3 regions of the Lentzea sp. NPDC036955 genome follow, and region 3 is predicted to be linked to each of the others. Evidence: riboswitches for the same ligand, from Rfam matches in the RefSeq annotation. Region 3 holds a riboswitch; each other region holds the start of a gene.

What was found. Region 3 has a riboswitch for glycine ahead of gcvP (aminomethyl-transferring glycine dehydrogenase). Riboswitches for the same ligand answer to the same signal wherever they lie in the genome.
Region 1: linked by a shared signal. The riboswitch ahead of gcvT (glycine cleavage system aminomethyltransferase GcvT) and the one ahead of gcvP (aminomethyl-transferring glycine dehydrogenase) in region 3 are both predicted to bind glycine.
Region 2: linked by a shared signal. The riboswitch ahead of gcvH (glycine cleavage system protein GcvH) and the one ahead of gcvP (aminomethyl-transferring glycine dehydrogenase) in region 3 are both predicted to bind glycine.

Annotation. Positions count from the first base shown of each region.
Region 1 is NZ_JBVJRC010000007.1:108,455-115,372, reverse strand. Features, by position in the region: gene ACZ7CF_RS24270 (CaiB/BaiF CoA transferase family protein) at 1-573, shown strand, start outside; gene ACZ7CF_RS24265 (hypothetical protein) at 910-1,089, shown strand; gene ACZ7CF_RS24260 (helix-turn-helix transcriptional regulator) at 1,254-1,745, shown strand; gene ACZ7CF_RS24255 (hypothetical protein) at 1,902-2,258, shown strand; gene ACZ7CF_RS24250 (DUF3817 domain-containing protein) at 2,273-2,575, shown strand; glycine riboswitch at 2,621-2,711, shown strand; glycine riboswitch at 2,713-2,800, shown strand; gene gcvT (glycine cleavage system aminomethyltransferase GcvT) at 2,900-3,994, shown strand; gene glyA (serine hydroxymethyltransferase) at 4,008-5,273, shown strand; gene ACZ7CF_RS24235 (COG4315 family predicted lipoprotein) at 5,534-6,088, opposite strand; gene ACZ7CF_RS24230 (class I SAM-dependent methyltransferase) at 6,384-6,918, shown strand, end outside.
Region 2 is NZ_JBVJRC010000005.1:462,854-469,771, forward strand. Features, by position in the region: gene ACZ7CF_RS19505 (hypothetical protein) at 1-299, opposite strand, end outside; gene ACZ7CF_RS19510 (hypothetical protein) at 299-481, opposite strand; gene ACZ7CF_RS19515 (MFS transporter) at 825-2,276, shown strand; gene ACZ7CF_RS19520 (TetR/AcrR family transcriptional regulator C-terminal domain-containing protein) at 2,286-2,966, shown strand; gene ald (alanine dehydrogenase) at 3,046-4,158, opposite strand; glycine riboswitch at 4,380-4,472, shown strand; gene gcvH (glycine cleavage system protein GcvH) at 4,534-4,914, shown strand; gene ACZ7CF_RS19535 (L-serine ammonia-lyase) at 4,946-6,310, shown strand; gene ACZ7CF_RS19540 (winged helix-turn-helix transcriptional regulator) at 6,317-6,673, opposite strand; gene ACZ7CF_RS19545 (TROVE domain-containing protein) at 6,763-6,918, opposite strand, start outside.
Region 3 is NZ_JBVJRC010000008.1:90,250-97,167, reverse strand. Features, by position in the region: gene gcvP (aminomethyl-transferring glycine dehydrogenase) at 1-2,462, opposite strand, end outside; glycine riboswitch at 2,613-2,708, opposite strand; gene ACZ7CF_RS27215 (MerR family transcriptional regulator) at 2,807-3,373, opposite strand; gene ACZ7CF_RS27210 (bifunctional nuclease family protein) at 3,680-4,153, opposite strand; gene garA (glycogen accumulation regulator GarA) at 4,578-5,036, opposite strand; gene gcvH (glycine cleavage system protein GcvH) at 5,150-5,533, opposite strand; gene ACZ7CF_RS27195 (CDP-alcohol phosphatidyltransferase family protein) at 5,576-6,157, opposite strand; gene ACZ7CF_RS27190 (hypothetical protein) at 6,279-6,482, opposite strand; gene ACZ7CF_RS27185 (ANTAR domain-containing protein) at 6,736-6,918, shown strand, end outside.

The DNA of each region.
Region 1 (6,918 bases), on a different contig from region 3:
GACGCGGCCATGGTCGACGGTGCCGCGCTGCTCACCACGTTCCTGCACGGCATGCGCAACGCGGGCATGTGGTCCGGTGGCCGCGGCGAGAACATGCTCGACGGCGGGGTGCCGTTCTACGACGTCTACGAGGCCGCGGACGGCAGGTACGTGGCCATCGGCGCGCTGGAGGAGAAGTTCTACGCCGACCTGGTGCGCGTGCTGGGGCTGGCGGACGCACCGTCGCGCAACGACCCGGCCCGGTGGCCTGAGCTGCGCGAACACATCGCGGCGGCGGTCAGGACCCGCACCAGGGACGAGTGGGCCGACCTCGCGCGGGACACGGACGCCTGCCTGGCGCCGGTGCTGACCCCGGCCGAGGCGGCGGAGCACCCGTTCACCGCGGAGCGCGCCACCTTCGTGGACGTCGCCGGTGTGCGGCACCCGGCGCCGGCGCCCCGGTTCGACCGGACCCCGGCGGCGGTTCCGACCCCTCCGGTGCCGGTCGGGGCGAACACCGCGGAAGTGCTCGCGAACATGGGTGTGGCGGAAGACCGAATTGCGGAACTGCGGCGGGCTGGAGCAATTGCGTGAACGGTCGGAGGCGCATTAATGACGACACCACGCCGTGACGGAGCGTGATGCCGGGCATTCGGCATCCGGGTGAGGCCCGGTGCACCTGTGTCTTGTCCAAGCTGTGGGATTCGAGGGTCCTCGCGCTCACCTCGTGCCCAGGACATCGGCGCTGGAAACCGGCGGCTTTAGCCGCCATTCGGGTGACAACAGGCCCGGTGCAGACGTGCGGTGGCGGTGGATCCGCCGCCCCGCCTGGCGTGGTGGTTGTTCATCGCACGGGTGAATGAGGGAGCATGTCGGGTGACACGGGCGGTTCGCCGCCCACCTGTGAGCGACATGGACGGAGAGGGACCTGTGAACCTCAAGAAGGTGCTGGTGCTGGCGGGCGTCGCGCTGGTGCTGTTCCTCCTGATCACCCAGCCGGAAGAGTCCGCGTCGGGGGTCCAGACGGCCCTCGGCTGGCTGCGCGAGGGTGCGGAGTCGATCATCACCTTCGTCAGGAGCCTCTTCGGGACGGCCACCCCCGTCGCCTAGTGACCCTCGGTGATCCTCGGCCCTCCGCGTTGAGCCGGACGGGTGGAATGAGGCCAATCACGCACTGGTAACGGGTGTTCTGGCGATTCAGGGTCTGGCGATTGTCAGACCTACCGAATACCTTCCGCTGCAATGGCCGATCCCCGACCGACGAGGAGGCATGGATGGTCGAGGACTCCGGGGTCCACGAGCTGTTGCAGCAGTGGGCGGCTGAACGGTCTGACGACGCAGAGATGCAGGAGGTGAACCGGATCAAGAACGCGTGGCTCGCGGAGGCTCCCCCCTCGGCGCCCGGCATCCCCGTGCAGCGGGGAGGCAGGAGTGGGCCGCGTGGCTTGGTCAAGGTCGACTCGGCGGATCCGGCCTACGTGGCCGCGATGCGCAAGCGGGCGCCGGAGGCACCCGAGGCACTGCTCGCCGCCGCGGCGAGCTACTGGCAGCTGGTGGGCGACGTCGCCGAGGCCGAGCAGTGGTGGGACGCGGGCATCAGCCCGCTGGACCAGCGCGCGCTCGACTACCGCGCCGCCGGCCTCACGCCTGCCGACCTCGGAAGGCGCCTGGGACCGATGACGGTTCTCCAGCACCTCCGCCGCGGTTCGGCCGCGGCCTGGTGCGTTGCTCGTCTGCAGAGGCAGCGCCGGGACGGCGTGGCGTAGGAGAAGCGGGCTGTCGAGGCATCGGCAGCCCCGAAGTTCACTCGCAAACGGGCACGCGCGCTCCCGTGGCGCGCTACCCCTCACGGGTGGCCTCCTGACAGGAGGCCTCACCCCAGTAGTGTGGAGGTCGTGCGCGGCCTCCTTACTCCCCAGCGTGTGCTGATCGCGCTCGCCTGTCTGGCGGCGCTGGTCCTCTGCTGCGGGCTCGCGTGGTGGCAGTGGCAGCGCTTCGAGTCCGCGAGCGGCACGTTCCAAAACCTCGGGTACGTGCTCCAGTGGCCGCTCTTCGGCCTCTTCCCCCTCTTCATGGTGTGGCGGTTCCGCCGTCTCGCGCGCCAGCGCCGTGACGAGGCTCTCTCCGCACCGGAGCCGGTTGCACCCCCCGTCGCACCGGTGACTACCGTTGACGCCGTCAAACCCGCGCCTGTCGAGCACTTCGACGACGAAGAAGACGCGGAGCTCGCGGCCTACAACCGCATGCTCGCGGACCTCAACGCGCGGGACGGTCGTTGAGCGAAGGCGGGCAGATGAAGGGTGCGTTGACCCGGTTCCGGGTCATGGCTTACGTGGTCGGTGTCTTCCTGCTGCTGCTGGTCGTGGCGATGGTGCTGAAGTACGCCGCCGGCATGGACCAGGCGATGAAGGTCGTCGGCCCGATCCACGGGTTCCTCTACGCCATCTACCTGGTGCTTTCGGTCGACCTGGCGCTGAAGCTGCGCTGGTCCATCAAGGGCACCGCGCTCGTGCTGGTCGCGGGGACGATCCCGTTCCTGTCGTTCTGGGCGGAGCGCAAGGTGGTGGAGAAGACTGCTCAGGGCGTGCCGCTGTGACGTTCGGCCTGCTAGCGTCTGGGGCAACCAACTGAACACGGCCGTCGATGTCGCGCGGGAGAGCTCCCTTCAGCGGGAGCGCCGAAGGAGCAACTCCTCCCCGGAATCTCTCAGGCACAGATACCGCACGACGAAGGCAACTCTGGAAAGCAGGCTCATCAGGAGCCTCGCCCACGGTGCAAGTCGCTCCGGCGACGAAGCTCTCAGGCTCATGACAGAGGGGGAGGCTCGCTCTGGTGAGGAGTCTCCGGTGGACCGTGTCATTCTTCTGTTGCCTCAGCCGGCCTGGCCCGGCTCTTCGGCGCACCCTGGAGGAGCGTTCTGATGTCCCGCCTCACGCCACTGAACGCTGAGCACGAGTCGCTCGGCGCGATGTTCACCGACTTCGCGGGCTGGAAGATGCCGCTGCGCTACTCCAGCGAGCTGGCCGAGCACCACGCCGTGCGCACCACCGCTGGCCTGTTCGACCTCACGCACATGGGTGAGATCGTGCTGACCGGGCCGCAGGCCGGTGCCGCGCTCGACTACGCGCTGGTCGGCCACATCTCCGCGCTCGCGGTCGGCAAGGCCCGCTACACGATGATCACCCAGGCCGACGGCGGCGTGGTCGACGACCTGATCGTCTACCGGCTGGGCGACGAGGAGTTCATGGTCGTCGCCAACGCCTCGAACGCCGCCGTGGTCGCCGAGGCGCTCGTCGAGCGGGCCGCCGGGTTCGACACCGCCGTCACGGACAGGTCCACGGACTACGCGTTGATCGCGATCCAGGGCCCGAAGTCGGTGGAGGTCCTCGCCGGACTGACCGACACCGACCTGTCGACGGTGAAGTACTACGCCTCCTACCCCTCGAAGGTGGCCGGGGTGGACGCGCTGCTCGCGCGCACCGGCTACACCGGCGAGGAGGGCTTCGAGCTGTTCGTCGCGCCCGACGACGCCGCCGCAGTGTGGACGGCGCTGCTGGAGGCCGGGCAGCCGCACGAGCTCAAGCCGTGCGGTCTCGGCTGCCGCGACACGTTGCGCCTGGAAGCCGGAATGCCGTTGTACGGCAACGAGCTGACCACCTCGCTCACCCCGTACCACGCGGGTCTCGGCCGGGTCGTGAAGCTCGACAAGCCGGGCGACTTCGTCGGCCGCGAGGCGCTGACCGAGGTGTCCGAGTCCGATGTGGACTCCGTGCTGGTCGGTCTGAAGACCCCCGAGCGCCGCGCGCCCCGCCACGGTTACGCCGTGCTGAACGGCGACGAGGTCGTCGGCGAGGTGACCTCGGGCGCGCTGTCGCCGACCCTGGGCTACTCGGTGGCGATGGCCTACGTGAACCGGGCGAGCTCCGCGCCCGGCACCCCTCTGCTGGTGGACGTCCGCGGCAAGAAGCAGCCGGTCGAGGTCGTCGCACTTCCGTTCTACAAGCGCGCCAAGTAGGGAGATCCTCCAGATGTCCGACCAGTTCAACGCCTCCCTCGCGGAGTACGACCCCGAGGTCGCGCAGGCCGTTGCGGCCGAGCTGGCGCGCCAGCAGGGCACCCTCGAGATGATCGCCTCGGAGAACTTCACGCCGGTCTCGGTGCTGCAGGCCCAGGGTTCGGTGCTGACCAACAAGTACGCGGAGGGCTACCCCGGCCGCCGCTACTACGGTGGCTGCGAGCACGTCGACGTCGTCGAGCGCCTCGCCATCGAGCGCATCAAGTCGCTCTTCGGCGCCGGTTTCGCCAACGTCCAGCCGCACTCCGGCGCCCAGGCCAACGCCGCCGCGATGTTCGCGCTGCTGCAGCCCGGCGACACGATCCTCGGCCTGGACCTCGCGCACGGCGGTCACCTGACCCACGGCATGCGCATCAACTTCTCCGGCAAGCTCTACAACGTCGTGCCGTACCACGTCTCCGACGGTGACGGCCGCGTCGACATGGCCGAGGTCGAGCGCCTCGCCACCGAGCACCGCCCGAAGCTGATCGTCGCCGGCTGGTCCGCCTACCCGCGCCAGCTGGACTTCGCCGAGTTCCGCCGCATCGCGGACTCGGTCGAGGCCTACCTGATGGTCGACATGGCGCACTTCGCGGGCCTCGTGGCCGCGGGCCTGCACCCCTCGCCCGTCCCGCACGCCCACGTCACGACCACGACGACGCACAAGACCCTCGGCGGTCCGCGCGGCGGCGTGATCCTGTCGAACGACGCCGACATCGCCAAGAAGATCAACTCGGCGGTGTTCCCCGGCCAGCAGGGCGGTCCGCTGGAGCACGTGATCGCCGCCAAGGCCGTGGCGTTCAAGCACGCCGCGTCGGAGGAGTTCGCCGACCGCCAGCGCCGCACCCTCGACGGCGCCCGCATCCTCGCCGACCGCCTCTCGCAGCCCGACGTCGCGCAGGCCGGCGTGAAGGTGCTGACCGGCGGCACGGACGTGCACCTGGTCCTGGTCGACCTGGTCAACTCCGAGCTGGACGGCAAGCAGGCCGAGGACGTGCTGCACCGGATCGGCATCACGGTCAACCGCAACGCGGTCCCCAACGACCCGCGCCCGCCGATGGTCACCTCGGGTCTGCGCATCGGCACCCCGGCACTGGCCACCCGCGGCTTCGGCGAGGGGGACTTCACCGAGGTCGCCGACGTGATCGCCGAGGCCCTCAAGCCGGGCGCCACGATCGACGAGCTGCGCGCCCGCGTCGAGGTGCTGGCCGCGAAGCACCCGCTGTACTCCACGCTCTGACCCTGCTCTGACCCTGTGGCAACGAAGGGGCGGCACCGGACCTCCGGCGCCGCCCCTTCTCCGCCTGTTCGAACGTCACGCGGGGGCCCCGCGTTTCCCTGTGGGGAACGCGGGGCCCCCGCGTGACGTGAAAGACCACTCGATCGGGTGAGAGCGGAACGACGGGAACCCCGGCCCCTTCCCCAGGGCCGGGGTTTCGCGTGTCAGGGTGTCGTGTGTGTCAGGTGGACCGTCCTAACGGGATGGTCGTTGCAAGGGGACTAGGCCGCGGGCACCGTCACGCCGGGGGGAAGGCATTCGACGTTGCGCTTGCCGTCGGGCTGGATCACGAACCAGGTGTTGCCGACGCCCTGGCCCTTCCAGGCGCCCGGCTTCGGGTCCTGCGAGTAGGCGTAGAGCGCCCAGCCGTCGATCGCGACCTGCTTCTTGCCGTCAGCGCGGGTGATCAGCGAGACGAGCTTCGAGTCGATGCCCTCGACCTGCGGGATCGTGTCCGACAGCAGCGGCGGCCACGTGATGGCGCACTGGCCGTTGCAGTTCGACTTGCCTTCCGGCTTCGGGGTGTCCTTGTCGAAGCGGTACATCGTGCGGCCGTCGCCGTCCTGGACGACCAGGCCCATCTTGTCGACCGGCTTGCCGACCAGCTTCAGCGAGCTGACCGGTGCGGCTGCGGGGGGCTGCTGCGCGGCCGGGGTCTCCGGTGCCTGCTGCTGAACCGGGGTCTCGGGCGCCTGAGCGGGTTCCTGGAGCACCGGGGGCTGACCCACGTCGCCGTAGTCACCGAGGACGCCCAGGTCGGTTTCGGTCTGTGCCACCGGCTTCGAGTTCGTGCCACTTCCCGTGGCGCTCCAGACACCAAGACCCAGCACAACTGCCAGTCCCGCGGCGAGCCCGATGGCAATGCGGTTACGTCGGATCACACTCATGTCCTCCTTGTCCGTCGTTCGCTCTACCGGGCCATACGGGCGTGGTTGCGTCTCGGTTCAGAAACGAACCGAACCTCTTGCCGTCCCGAACGTCAGGCGGAGCCGGTTTCGCAGGAGGTGCAGGGTGGTCGTCGCTGGTCAGCTGGCAGGAGTGGCGGAACGGGTGCTGGGTGCGCCGCTTCCGATCGGGATTCGGGCGTGGGACGGGAGCGTGGCCGGCCCACAGGACGGGACCGTGCTCGTGCTCCGCTCCCGCGACGCGCTGCGCCGGCTCGTGTGGAGCCCGAACGAGCTCGGGCTCGCGCGGGCGTACGTGAGCGGCGAGCTCGACGTGGAAGGCGACCTCGCGGCCGGGCTCTCCCAGGTCTGGGGGCTGGTGCGGCGCGGCGTCACGCGCAGGCCGAAGCTCACCGAGGTGGTGCGGCTCGCGCTGGACCTCAAGGTGGTCGGGCGCAACCCGGACGCGCCGAAGGAGGAGGCACGGCTCAAAGGCGCGCTGCACAGCAAGAAGCGGGACCGGGACGCGATCTCGCACCACTACGACCTGAGCAACGCCTTCTACCGGCTCGTGCTCGATCCGAGCATGGCCTACTCGTGCGCGTACTTCACCGCCGAGGACGAGGAACTGGAGCAGGCGCAGCACAACAAGCTCGACCTGGTGTGCCGCAAGCTCGGCCTGCAGCCCGGCATGCGGCTGCTCGACGTCGGCTGCGGGTGGG
Region 2 (6,918 bases), on a different contig from region 3:
GGGTTGCGCAGCGGCCCGCGGCGTTCCCGGTGCGGCAGCCCCTCTCCGATCAGGTGCCGGTGTGCCGTGTTCCAGACCTGGCACGGCCAGCGCCGCCTCCACCGCAGCCGGCTCGGGCACGTCCGGCACCGGCCGTCCTCGTCGGGCTGGTGCAGCGTGAGCAGCAACCGCCAGCCGTCCGCCAGGCGGTGGATCTCGGTGCGGGCCAACGGGACCAGCGCCTCGGCCGCGCCCTGCTCGGCCACCTCCTCCAGCAGCGCCAACCGGTGCAGCACCGCGTCGCGCAGGACCTCGTCCATCACATCTTCGCCGAGGCCTGGTCGAGCAGGGAGCCGAGCCGGCGCGTCTGGGTGGCGGACATCACAGCGGCCTCGCCCGGTGGTGCGACCAGCAGAACCCGGTCGTTCTCCACCAGAACGGTCATCGACCTGTCTCGACCGAACGGGTCGTGGCAGTGGATCCAGCCCTGTGGTTCAGCCATGGAATCTCCCTTCGAGGGACACCCGACTCCTGCTTCATCGGCCGTCGGCCCTGCTCGGCGCACCGGCAGCGGGGGATTTCACTCGTTTGCCGGATGAGCGGGACACGGGCGGTGGTCTGGTCGAGGCAACTTTTGGGTCGCGTTTCGGCGGGGGTGCTGGGCGCCACCGCCGAAGAGCCGCTATATTTGGTCCCGGCGGCCCCGCTCCCAGTGACCCCCAGGCTGGTTGAGCGCGGCCGCCCTTTATTTTTCCCACTTCTTCCCTCTTGTTCAGAAAAACCCCCTTGCGCCCTGCAGTCTCGTACGCTGTAAGTTGATCGTACACCGTAAGGGGGAGGTTTTCATGAGTGCGACCACGACAGAAACCGTCGGCGTGCAGCCACATCCGCAGCGCTGGGCCGTGCTCGGCGTGCTCTGCCTGTCCGTGATGGTCGTGGTGCTGGACAACACCGTGCTGAACGTGGCGATCCCGTCCATCTCCACCGGTCTGGGCGCGAGCACCGCCGACATCCAGTGGATGATCAACGCCTACTCGCTGGCGCTGGCGGGCCTGCTGCTCACGACCGGCTCGCTGAGCGACCGGTTCGGCCGCAAGCGGGCGTTGCTGGGAGGGCTGGCGCTGTTCGGCGCGGGCAGTGCCGTGGCGGCCTGCGCGGACTCGTCCGAGGCGCTGATCGCGGCGCGGGGGTTCATGGGCGTCGGGGCGGCGTTGCTGATGCCCGGCACGCTGGCCGTGCTGATGCAGCTGTTCGACGAGGAGGAACGCCCGAAGGCCATCGGCATCTGGGCCGCGGTCACCAGCCTCGGCTTCGCGGCCGGTCCGGTGATCGGCGGCGCGCTGATCAAGCACTTCTGGTGGGGCTCGGTGTTCCTGATCAACGTGCCGGTGGCGCTGCTCGCGATCGCGGCGGTGGCGTTCCTGGTGCCGGAGTCGAAGGACCCGGCCGTGCGCAGGCCGGACGTGCTCGGCTCGGTCCTGTCGATCATCGGCATGGTCTCGCTCGTGTACGCGGTGATCTCGGTGCCGGAGAACGGGTTCGGCTCGCCGCAGTTCGGCGTGCCGCTCGCACTGGGGCTGGTCGCGATGGCCGTGTTCGCGTGGTGGGAGCGGCGCACCACCGACCCGATGCTCGACCTCGGGTTCTTCGCCGACCGCCGGTTCACCGGTGCCGTGGCGTCGGGCGTGCTGGCGGCGTTCGGCATGGCCGGCTCGCTCTTCCTGCTGACGCAACACCTCCAGGGCGTGCTCGGCTACAGCCCGCTGGAGGCGGGCCTGCGCGTCGCGCCGATGGCGATCGCGTTGCTCGTCACCAGCAACACCCTCGGTCAGCTCGTGCTGAAACTGGGTGCCGCCAAGGCGATGCTGCTCGGCATGACGGTCGTCGCGGGCGGCGTGGTGCTGCTCTCGATCGGCACCACCTACCCGCCGACGCTGGCCGGGCTGGTGCTGATCGGCGTCGGTGTCGGTGTGGCCCAACCGGTTGCCGTCAACGCACTGATGGGCGCGATCCCGCCGGAACGCGCCGGCATCGCCTCCGGCCTGTCGTCCACGCTGACCGAGCTGGGCTCGTCGTTCGGCATCGCGATCCTCGGCGCGCTGCTGTCCGCGCGGTTCGTCGCCGCGCTGCCCGACGGAGTGCCGGGACGGTCGCTGTCGGAGGCGCTGCACAGCGGCGCGGACCTGACCGTGGTGCGCGAGGCGTTCTCGTCGGGCATGAGCGTCAGCCTGGTGGCCGGCGCCGTGTCCGTGTTCCTGGGAGGTGTTGTGGCGAGCGTGCTGCTGCGGCGTGCCTAGTATCGAGCCGTGGACAGCGTGTGGTTCGGCAAACCCAGGCCGGCGAGCGGCCAGCACCTCGGCCTGAGCCGGGAGGCCATCGTCCGCAAGGCGATGGAGGTGCTGGACGAGCACGGCCTGGCGAAGCTGTCCATGCGCAAGCTCGCCGCCGAGCTGGGCGCGGCCCCGATGTCGCTGTACTGGCACGTGCCCACCAAGGACGCGCTCATCGAGCTGTGCCTCGACGAGATCTACGGCGAGTTCCCGCGCCCGGCCCCCGGCGCCGCGTGGGAACCTGCGCTGCGCGAGATGATGCACGCGTTCCGCCGCCTCGCGCTCGCACACCCGTGGTGGGTGCGCGGCATCGGCGAGTTCACCACCATCGGTCCCAACGCCGTCGCCATGGCCGACGCGATGCTCGAACCCATGCGGGCGGCCGGCCTGACGATGGTCCAGGCGTCGCAGGCGATGTCGGCGGTGTCGAGCTTCGTCGTCGGGTACACGACGGCGGAGGCGAACTTCCGCAGCCGCGGCGGCCACGACGAACCGCCACCGGACCTCGGCCGGATCGCGGACCTGTACCGGGAGAAGCACCCCCGCTACGTCGAGATGCTGGACCAGCAGGAGCTGTGGTCGCTGGAGGGGCAGTTCGAGTTCGGGCTGGACTGCGTGATCGACGGGGTCAAGGCGCGGGTGGCCGCGCTGCGGTGACCGCGAGGAGGCGCGCCCGTGAAAGGCGAAACCCCCGCAGCGTGCTCCGCGTGCGGGGGCTCCTCCATCCGACTGGCTCTCAGACCACGGACTCCAGCGGCGTGTGCACCAGGCCGGTCGCCTCGGCCACCGGGCCGTTGGTCAGCTGACCGGCGTGCGCGTTGAGGCCCAGGGCGAGCGAACGGTCGTCCTTCAGCGCCTTCTCCCAGCCCTTGCCGGCCAGCGCGACCGCGTAGGGCAGCGTCACGTTGGTGAGCGCGTAGGTGGAGGTGCGGGGGACGGCGCCGGGCATGTTGGCGACGCAGTAGAACACCGAGTTGTGGACCTCGTAGGTCGGCTCGGCGTGCGTGGTGGCGCGCGAGTCCTCGAAGCAGCCGCCCTGGTCGATGGCGATGTCGACGAGCACCGAACCCGGCTTCATCTCCGCGACCAGCGCGTTCGAGACGAGCTTCGGGGCCGCGGCACCCGGCACCAGGACGGCGCCGATGACCAGGTCGGCCTCGCGGACGGCCTGCTCGATCGCGAACGAGTTGGACGCGAGCGTGCGCAGGCGGCCCTGGAACTGGGCGTCGATCTGGCGCAGGCGGTCGACGTTGGTGTCGAGGATCTGCACGTCGGCGCCCATGCCGACGGCGATGGTGGCGGCGTTGACACCGGCCACACCGCCGCCGATCACGACAACGCGGGCAGGGGCGACACCGGGGACGCCGCCGGGCAGCACGCCGCGGCCACCGGAGGGCTTCATCAGGCTGAACGCGCCCACCTGCGGGGCGAGGCGGCCCGCGACCTCGGACATCGGGGCGAGCAGCGGCAGCGAGCGGTTCGGCAGCTGCACCGTCTCGTAGGCGATGGCCGTGGTGCCGGAGGCCAGCAGGGCCTCGGTCAGCGGCTTGTCGGCGGCGAGGTGCAGGTAGGTGAAGAGGGTCTGGCCGGAGCGCAGGCGGGGGTACTCCTCCGCGATCGGCTCCTTGACCTTGAGGACCAGGTCGCCCTCGGCCCAGACGTCGTCGGCGGTCGGGAGGACCTTCGCACCCGCGGCGAGGTACTCCTCGTCGGTGATCGCGGAGCCCAGACCGGCGCCCTGCTCGACGTACACGTCGTGGCCCCGGCTGGTCAGCTCGTGGGCCCCGGCCGGCGTGAGGGCGACGCGGTACTCGTGGTTCTTGATCTCGCGAGGAACGGCGATCCGCACGATGACTCCTCCGTTTCGGCTGGCTGCTATCTCACAATGTGGGGCAGCCGGGAGGTCATGTCACTGTGCGGGTTGCACTGTTCGGGACCAGGCCGGTTGTGCTGCTGGGACAAAGCGACCTGCGCCACGCCTGTACCGGTCCCGCGTTGACACCCGGTGGCGGGCCCACATAGCGTTCCCACCGGAACTGAATAACGGCCGCGGTGCCCCTGACGGGCACCAGAACCCGGGTGGGAGAGACCTCGACGAGCTGGTCGGGGCGCCGAAGGGGCAAGCTCCCGCACACTCTCAGGCAGCAAGACCACTCGGGGTAGGCAACTCTGCACGGCGGAGGGGGCGCACGTTTCCTGCCCGTCATCTGCCAGAGGAGTCGCCGTGGAGTTCCCCGAGAACCTGCTCTACACCGCCGAACACGAGTGGGTCGACTGGACGCCGGGCACCCAGGACCCGTTGACCTGCGGGATCACCGAGTACGCCGCGGACGCGCTGGGTGACATCGTCTTCGTCCAGCTCCCCGAGGTCGGGGCCGAGGTCGTCTCCAACCAGGTCTGCGGCGAGCTGGAGTCCACCAAGTCCGTCAGCGACCTGTTCTCCCCGGTCACCGGCGAGGTCCTCGAGGTCAACACCGCCGTCGTCGACGACCCGGCGATCATCAACACCGACCCGTACGGCGCCGGCTGGCTGTTCAAGGTGCGCGTGGACTCCGCGGAGGACCTGCTCACCGCGGCCAAGTACGCCGAGCTCACCTCGGACTGACCCGCTCGCACCCACCACGAAGGACTGATCAGTGGCGATCAGCGTTTTCGACCTGTTCTCCGTCGGCATCGGGCCGTCCAGCTCGCACACCGTCGGCCCGATGCGCGCCGCCGCCATGTTCGTCGAGAAGCTCGGCGCCCGCGCGTCCGAAGTGGACCGCGTGCACGTCGAGCTGTTCGGCTCGCTCGGCGCCACCGGGCACGGCCACGGCAGCCCCAAGGCCGTGTTCCTCGGCCTGGAGGGCAACCTCCCGGAGGAGGTGGACCCCGCGGCCGCCGCCCACCGCGTCGAGGAGATCGTCGCGAGTGGACGGCTGCGGCTCGGCGGCACGCACGAGATCGGCTTCGCGCACGACCGCGACCTCGTCATGCACCGCCGCAAGTCGCTCCCGTTGCACCCCAACGGCATGAGCTTCGAGGCGTTCCGCGGTGACGAGCCGGTCGAGCACGCCGTCTACTACTCGATCGGCGGCGGCTTCGTCGTCGACGAGAACGCGTCCGGCAGCGACCGCATCAAACCCGACTCGACCCCGCTGCCGCACCCGTTCCTGACCGGCGACGAGCTGCTCGCGCGCTGCCGAGAGACCGGCCTGTCGATCAGCGAGATCATGATGGCCAACGAGCTGTCGTGGCGCTCGGAGGAGGAGGTGCGGGCCGGGCTCCTGCACATCTGGCACGTGATGCAGGAGTGCGTCGAACGCGGCTGCACCGAGCAGGGCATCCTGCCCGGCGGTCTCAAGGTCCGCCGCCGCGCCGCCGAGATGCGCAAACGGCTGGAGGGCGAGCACTTCGTCACCGACCCGCTGCGCGTCATGGACTGGGTCACGCTCTTCGCGCTGGCCGTCAACGAGGAGAACGCGGCCGGCGGCCGGGTCGTCACCGCACCGACGAACGGCGCGGCCGGCATCGTGCCCGCGGTCCTGCACTACTACACCAGGTTCGTGCCCGGTGCGAACGACGACGGCGTGGTGAGGTTCCTGCTCACCGCAGGCGCCATCGGCGTGCTGTTCAAGGAGAACGCCTCGATCTCCGGCGCCGAGGTCGGCTGCCAGGGCGAGGTCGGCTCCGCGTGCTCGATGGCCGCCGGTGGTCTCGCCGAGGTCCTCGGCGGCACCCCGGAGCAGGTCGAGAACGCCGCCGAGATCGCCATGGAGCACAACCTCGGCCTCACGTGCGACCCGATCGGCGGCCTGGTGCAGATCCCGTGCATCGAACGCAACGCCGTCGCGTCCGTCAAGGCGATCACCGCGGTGCGCATGGCGTTGCGCGGCGACGGCTCGCACTTCGTGTCGCTGGACAAGGTCATCAAGACCATGCGGGACACCGGCAAGGACATGTCGGTGAAGTACAAGGAGACGGCGCGCGGCGGTCTCGCCGTCAACGTCATCGAGTGCTGAGGCCGGTCAGGGCCTGGCGTCGTACCGGCGCTGGGCCTCGATCACGTCCGGCATCCGCGACTCCAGCAGCACGATCAACGCCATCAGCTTCTCCGCCGTCTCGCGCCCGAGCGGCGTGAGGCTGTAGTCGACCCGCGGCGGGTTCGTCGGCTGCGCGTCGCGGTGCACGAGCCCGTCGCGCTCCAGCGCGTGCAACGTCTGGGACAGCATCTTCTCGCTGACGCCGTCGACCCGGCGGCGCAGCTCGTTGAACCGCAGCGACCCGTCGACCAGCGCGCTCAGCGTCAGGCTGCCCCACCGGCCGGTGACGTGCTCCAGCGTGGGACGTGACGGGCACGCCTTCGCGAACACGGTGAACTCCATGTCCGCGAGGGTACCCCATTGCACTTACGAAAAGTTAGTGCTCGCTCGGACGGCAGGCCCGCACACAGCGCGTGTGCGGGCCTGCCTGCTCAGAACGGCCAGTCGGCGTCGCGCCCCGCCTCGATCAGCGGAACCGCGCGGAACGTCGCGTCCGTCAGGCCGCCGAACTCGTGCCGGTTCCCCGTGCCCGACGCGAACGCCCCCTGCCGGTACCCGCCCAGGTTGAACCCGTAGACCGGCACGTG
Region 3 (6,918 bases):
TCGAGGATGCACTCGTGGGCCACGAAGCCGCCCTCGCCGGTGTAGAGGACCGGGTAGTGCTCGTCCAGGCGGCGCGCCACGTAGTTCGCCGCGGCCACGGCGGTCAGGGTCGCGCGGCGCAGGCCGTCGCCGCCCATCATGCGCACGTACGCCCACGAGATCGGCAGGATCGACGCGGAACCCCACGGGGCCGCGGAGATCGGGCCCACGCCCGTCTCGGGGCCCGCGGTGGGCTGCAGCGGGTGGTTCGGCAGGAACGGGGCGAGGTGGGACTTCACGCCGATCGGGCCGACGCCGGGGCCGCCGCCGCCGTGCGGGATGCAGAACGTCTTGTGCAGGTTCAGGTGCGAGACGTCCGAGCCGAACTTGCCGTAGCGGGCCAGGCCGATCAGCGCGTTGAGGTTCGCGCCGTCGACGTACACCTGGCCGCCCGCGTCGTGGACCAGGCCGCAGACCTCGCGGACGGTGTCCTCGTACACGCCGTGGGTCGACGGGTAGGTGATCATGATCGCGGCCAGGTCGTCGGCGTGCTCGGCGACCGTGGTGCGCAGGTGGCCCATGTCGATGTTGCCCTTGTCGTCGCACTTCACGACGACGACGCGCATGCCGGCCATGACGGCGGACGCGGCGTTCGTGCCGTGCGCGGACGACGGGATCAGGCAGACGTCACGGGCGGAGTTGCCGTTGGCGCGGTGGTAGGCGCGGATCGCCAGCAGGCCGGCGAACTCGCCCTGCGAGCCGGCGTTCGGCTGCAGCGACACGGCGTCGTAGCCGGTGACCTCGGCCAGCCACGCCTCCAGGTCCGACACGATCGTCAGCAGGCCCTTCGCGTCCTCGACCGGCGCGAACGGGTGCAGCGTCGAGAACTCGGGCCAGGTGATGGACTCCATCTCCGCGGTCGCGTTCAGCTTCATCGTGCAGGAGCCGAGCGGGATCATGCTGCGGTCCAGCGCGACGTCCTTGTCGGACAGTGCGCGCAGGTAGCGCAGCAGCGCGGTCTCGGAGCGGTGCGCGTGGAACACCGGGTGGGTCAGGTAGTCCGAGGTGCGGCGCAGGTCCGACGGGATGCCGTCGGCGGTGTCGGTGTCGATCGCGTCCACATCGGACCCGGTCACGCCGAACGCCTCCCACACGGCGACGACGTGCGCACGCGTGGTCTTCTCGTCGCAAGCGACCGCCACGACGTCGGCGTCCACGAGGCGCAGGTTGATGCCGAGCTCGCGGGCCTTCGCGACGACCTCGGCGGCACGGCCCTCGACGCGCACCTGCACGGTGTCGAAGAACTCGCCGTGCACGACGTCGAGACCGGCCTCGCACAGGCCCGTCGCGAGGACGGTGGCCAGGCGGTGCACGCGGGTCGCGATGGCGCGCAGGCCCTCGGGGCCGTGGTAGACCGCGTACATCGACGCGATCACGGCGAGCAGCACCTGCGCGGTGCAGATGTTCGAGGTCGCCTTCTCACGGCGGATGTGCTGCTCGCGGGTCTGCAGCGCCAGGCGGTAGGCCAGCGAGCCGTCGACGTCGACGGAGACGCCGACGAGGCGGCCGGGCAGCTGGCGCTCCAGGCCGGAGCGGACGGCCATGTAGCCGGCGTGCGGGCCGCCGAAGCCGATCGGCACGCCGAAGCGCTGGGTGGTGCCGACGACGACGTCCGCGCCGATCTCACCGGGCGGGCGCAGCAGCGTCAGCGCCAGCAGGTCGGCGACGACGACGGCCTGCGCGCCGGCGGCGTGGATCTCCTCCACCAGCGCGGCCTGGTCGCGGACCACACCGGACGCACCGGGGTAGGACAGCAGCACGCCGAAGAAGTCACCGCCCAGGCCCAGGCCCTCGATGCCCTGCGACAGGTCGGCGACGACGACCTCGATGCCCAGCGGCTCGGCGCGGGTCTCGATCACGGCCAGCGTCTGCGGCAGCGTGTCGGCGTCCACGACGAACTTGTTCGACTTCGCCCTGCCCGCGCGGCGCACCAGGGTCATGGCCTCGGCGGCGGCGGTCGACTCGTCCAGCATGGACGCGTTGGCCATCGGCAGGCCGGTCAGGTCGCCGACCATCGTCTGGAAGTTCAGCAGCGCCTCCAGGCGGCCCTGCGAGATCTCCGGCTGGTACGGCGTGTACGCGGTGTACCAGGCGGGCGACTCCAGGACGTTGCGCAGGATCACGCCCGGCGTCACGGTGTCGTAGTAGCCCAGGCCGATCATCTGGGTCATCGGCCGGTTCTGGGAGGCGAGCGCGCGCAGCTCGGCCAGCGCCTCGGTCTCCGTGGCGGGCGCCGGCAGGTCCAGCACCAGGTCGCGCTCGTGGATGGACGAGGGCACCGCGTGCTGCGCCAGCTCCTCCAGCGATCCGACACCGATCACGTCGAGGATGCGGGCGAGCTCGGCGGGGCGCGGGCCGACGTGCCGGTCCGCGAACGGGGTGCCGTGCTCGAGAGCGGCGAGCGGAATGCGGTCCTGCGTCATCTAACGCCTCCGGGGGGCTGCGGGCACACGTGTCCTGGTGCCCTCCCCGCTCTGTCCGTACCCGGCATCGGGCGCCTGAGAGGTTCACCCGCCACGAGAGCGGGCTTTCACCGTCGGCGGGATCTCGAGAGATCCGCTTTCCAGAGGCGTCTCGCTCACGCGGTCCTGGGTGCCTGAGAGGTTCCCGGGGAGGAACTTGCTCCTTCGGCGCCGGGTGCAGCACCCGGTCTCTCCCGCCTGAGTTCAGCGACTACCCGTGAAGAGTACCCGCAGGCAGGCCCGCCAGTCCCCACCGACGCGACCTACGTCTCAGCGACGGAACCGGCTGAGCCGGCGACAGCGGGTCAGCCGGTGGCGCGCTCCCGGCGGCGGCGGGTCAGCTCGTCCTCGGTCATCGGCGCGATCTCCACGCCGTCCGCACGTTCGGCCGGGAACTCGTGGATGGTCCCGCTGATCTCCCGCATCGCACCGCTCACCGCGATGCCGAACACGCCCTGCCCGCCCTGGAGCAGGTCGACGACCTCCTCGGGGGAGGTGCACTCGTAGACGGTCGTGCCGTCGGAGAAGAGCGTGATCCGCGCCAGGTCCTGCACGCCGCGGCGGCGCAGGTGGTCGACGGCGACCCTGATGTTCTGCAGCGAGACCCCGGTGTCCAGCAGCCGCTTCACGACCTTCAGGACGAGGATGTCCTTGAAGGAGTAGAGCCGCTGGCTGCCGGAGCCGTGCGCCATCCGCACCGTCGGCGCGACCAGGCCGGTCCTGGCCCAGTAGTCGAGCTGCCTGTAGGTGATCCCGGCGATCTGGCACGCCGCGGGTCCCCGGTAGCCGACGAGTTCGTCCGGCAGCGAGGAGTCCGGGAACAGCTCACCCTGCTGCCCGGATTCGGCCCGCAAGGGCGCTTCCTCGACCACGCCTGCCTCCCCTCGCCAACGGCCACGAAAGTCGGGGCCGTCAAGCCGCCTGGTCCACTCGCGCAGACCGGCGACGTCCACTCGAGTTCGACGGTAAGACCGCTCCGAGGGCAGGTCAACGCGACGCGCGGGGAGTGTTGGCCCCCAACCTGAGGCGGGGGTCCGCACCGTCACCCGAACTAGGACGTTCAGGTGACGTTTAGTGATTGTTTAGCGGCCATGATGTGCGGAAAGTAGTCCGATCGAGGGACACCCCACCGATCGGCGCCGGGTCCGAACAAGACGGTCAGCGACAGTCGGGGGAACTCAGGTGTCGGCGCCCCGGAAGTCCTCGGGGGACACGGAGTCGAGGAACTCGCGGAACTTCTCGACCTCGTCCTCCTGCTCGTCCGGGATGATCAGACCGGCCTCCGCCAGCACGGACTCCTCCGCGTGGATCGGCACGCCGACGCGCAGTGCGAGGGCCACCGAGTCGGACGGGCGGGCGGACACGCGCACGTCGCCGTCGAACACGAGCTCGGCGAAGAACGTGCCCTCCTGCAGGTCGGTGATCCGCACCTGTTCGAGGTTGCGGCCCAGCGCCCCGATGACGTCCTTGAGCAGGTCGTGGGTGAGCGGGCGGGCCGGTCGCACGCCCTGCTGCTCCAGCGCGATCGCGGTGGCCTCGACCGAGCCGATCCAGATCGGCAGGTACCGCTCACCCTCGGTTTCGCGCAGCAGGAGGATCGGCTGGTTCTGGGGCAGCTCCACCCGGACGCCCACGACACGCATCTCGCTCATCGGGTCTCGCCTCCCTCTGACTCGTTGGGGAGTACCCGGAACGTCTCCGAGCATCCCCCGGCACACGCGTTCGACGCTACCCGCCAAGCGGGCCGTGTGCTCAATCGTTGCGGGCAGAACGTGATCAAGACGATGGCCGCTCGAACCCGCTCTTCCCCGCACCGGGTACAACGAGCGGAAGAGGCCGGCCGATTCCCGGAAAGCACGGCGAACCGGCAGGAGTTCCGCGCAAAGGCGGTCAGCGCACGAGTGCGTTCGGGCTCGACGCAGGAAAACTCCCGCGGAGCGCGGCGAACTGCTCAATGGCGCAAAACAGTGGAGAAGACGGCAACAGCACTGCACGGTGGAACTCGGGGCGGAGCTGCGTGAGCACCGCCCCGACGCTCGTCATCCCGCAGACCCGGGACCGGCAGGCCCCGGACCGTCAGGCTCCCGCGGAGCCGGGACCGGTCAGGAAGACCAGGCGGAACTTGCCGATCTGGACCTCGTCGCCGTTCGCGAGGACGGCCTGGTCGACCGGCTCGCGGTTGACGTAGGTGCCGTTGAGGCTGCCCACGTCGATCACGACGAACTCGCCGCCCTCCCGGCGGAACTCTGCGTGGCGGCGCGAGACCGTCACGTCGTCGAGGAAGATGTCGCTGTCGGGGTGGCGCCCCGCGCTCGTCGTGTCGCGGTCCAGCAGGAACCGCGAACCGGCGTTCGGGCCGCGCTTCACCACGAGCAGCGCGGAACCGGCGGGAAGGGCGTCGACACCGGCAACGGCCGGCTCCTGTGCGGGCGCCTCGGCGCCGCCTTCCATCTCCTGGAGGAAGTCCGCCCGGAAGACGGAGGTCCGCTCCGGGGACTGCTCCGGCGGAACGCCTGGGCCGTCGTTCGTGCTCACCTGAGCTCTCCTCCTGCTGCTGGGTCCGTCGTTTCCGGTAAAACCTATCGCGTTCGAGTCGCCCCCCGAGGAGCGCCTCCCCTTCCGGCCGAAGATCCGGCGAAAGATCGACGTCACTCCTTCTCCACCAACGCCTTGTACCCGTCGGCGTCCAAGAGCCCCTCGACCGCCTCGGGGTCGTTCAGGCGGAGCTCGACCATCCAGCCCTCGCCGTACGGGTCGGAGTTGATGGACTCCGGCGACTGCACCAGGGCGTCGTTGATCGCGACGACCTCACCGTCGAGCGGCGAGTAGAGGTCCGACACGCTCTTGGTGGACTCGACCTCGCCGAACGTGTCGCCGGCCGAGACGGTGTGGCCGACCTCGGGCAGCTGGACGAAGACCACGTCACCGAGTTGTTCCTGGGCGTAGTCGGTGATGCCGACGCGCACGGTGTTCTCACCTGTTGTGGCGACCCACTCGTGTTCCTCGGTGTAACGAAGCTCCTCGGGAATCAACTGACTGCGCTCCTCGTGCTGAACCTGTATGGGGTGATCTTTTCACGCGGCCTTTCCGGGAGTGACCCGCAGGGCCGAGAAGAACTGGTAGACGTACAAAAGCGCCGACCACAGGTACAGCGCTGCACCCCACGCGGTGAACGCGTAGGCGAACGGGAGTGCGAGCTGCGCCCACGCCGAGTCGCCCTGCGCGAGCAGCAGCAGGGGGAACGCGTACAGCAGGTTGAAGGTCGCGGCCTTGCCCAGGTAGGTGACCTCGAACGGGCCCCAGCCGCGCTGCCGCAGGACCAGCAGGCAGATGCCGACGACGACCTCGCGCCCGACCAGCACGAGTGCGATCCACAGCGGCACGATGTCCCTGACCACGAACGCCAGCAGCGTGCAGAACACGTAGAGGCGGTCGGCGGCCGGGTCGAGCAGCGCGCCCAGCCGGCTCATCTGGTTCAGCCAGCGGGCGAGCTTGCCGTCCAGCCAGTCGGACAGGCCCGCGAAGACGAGGACGAGCAGCGCCCAGCCGTCGGCGCGGGGTCCGAGCAACAGGTACAGGAAGAGCGGAACACCGGCCAGCCGCAACACGCTGAGCAGGTTCGGAATCGTCAGCAGGCGATCAGCCGGGTCACGCACACCCGCACTCTAAACGAGTGGCCGCGCACGGGCTGCCGGATGGCGTCACGGCACGCGGTGCGGGTGGTCGCAGGAGCTGCGCGGCCGGTCGGGGGACGGGGCCCGGTGGGGTGGGGGGAGCTCAGGCCGTCCGGGTGAACGTCCAGCCGCGGCGCTGCATCTCGGCACCGGTGAGCGAGCACGGGCGACCGCGGTCGTCGCGGCCCACCCAGCGGGCGCGGAAACCCTCGAGCACGTACGCGTGACCCCGGCTCCACACCACGCTGCACGGCGCGGTGGGCAGCTGCTCGGCCGGCTGCGGCTCGGTCTCCATGGCGGTTCTCATCTCAGTCCCTCCGTGACATCAGGGATGTCGGCCACCGGGGCTCCGGCGTTATCCCTGTGAACGAATTCTGGCTGACTGTGGTTCAGAACACGTGTCCGTTCCGGGTCCGGAGCGTTAACTGGATCAAATGCCGCGCCGAGCTGTTCGGGGCCGAAGCGCGGCGGATGGCCACGTCGTTGCTCGCGCAACCGTTCGTCGTGCGCCGATGACCACCCATCTCGTCAGTCCGATCGGCGCGGCCTAACGTGTCCGCGTGGACCAGGTGAAATTCGGGCCGGAGCTCCTCTCCCGGTTGCTCGACCACCTCGGCGCGCAGCTCGACGGCTGCCGCGGGGTGGGCCTGTCGGTGTGGCCCGACGGGGCGGTGCTGCGGGCGGTCGGCGTGGCGCAGGAACTGGACCGGGCGCAGGTGGAGGCCGGGGAGGGACCACTCGTC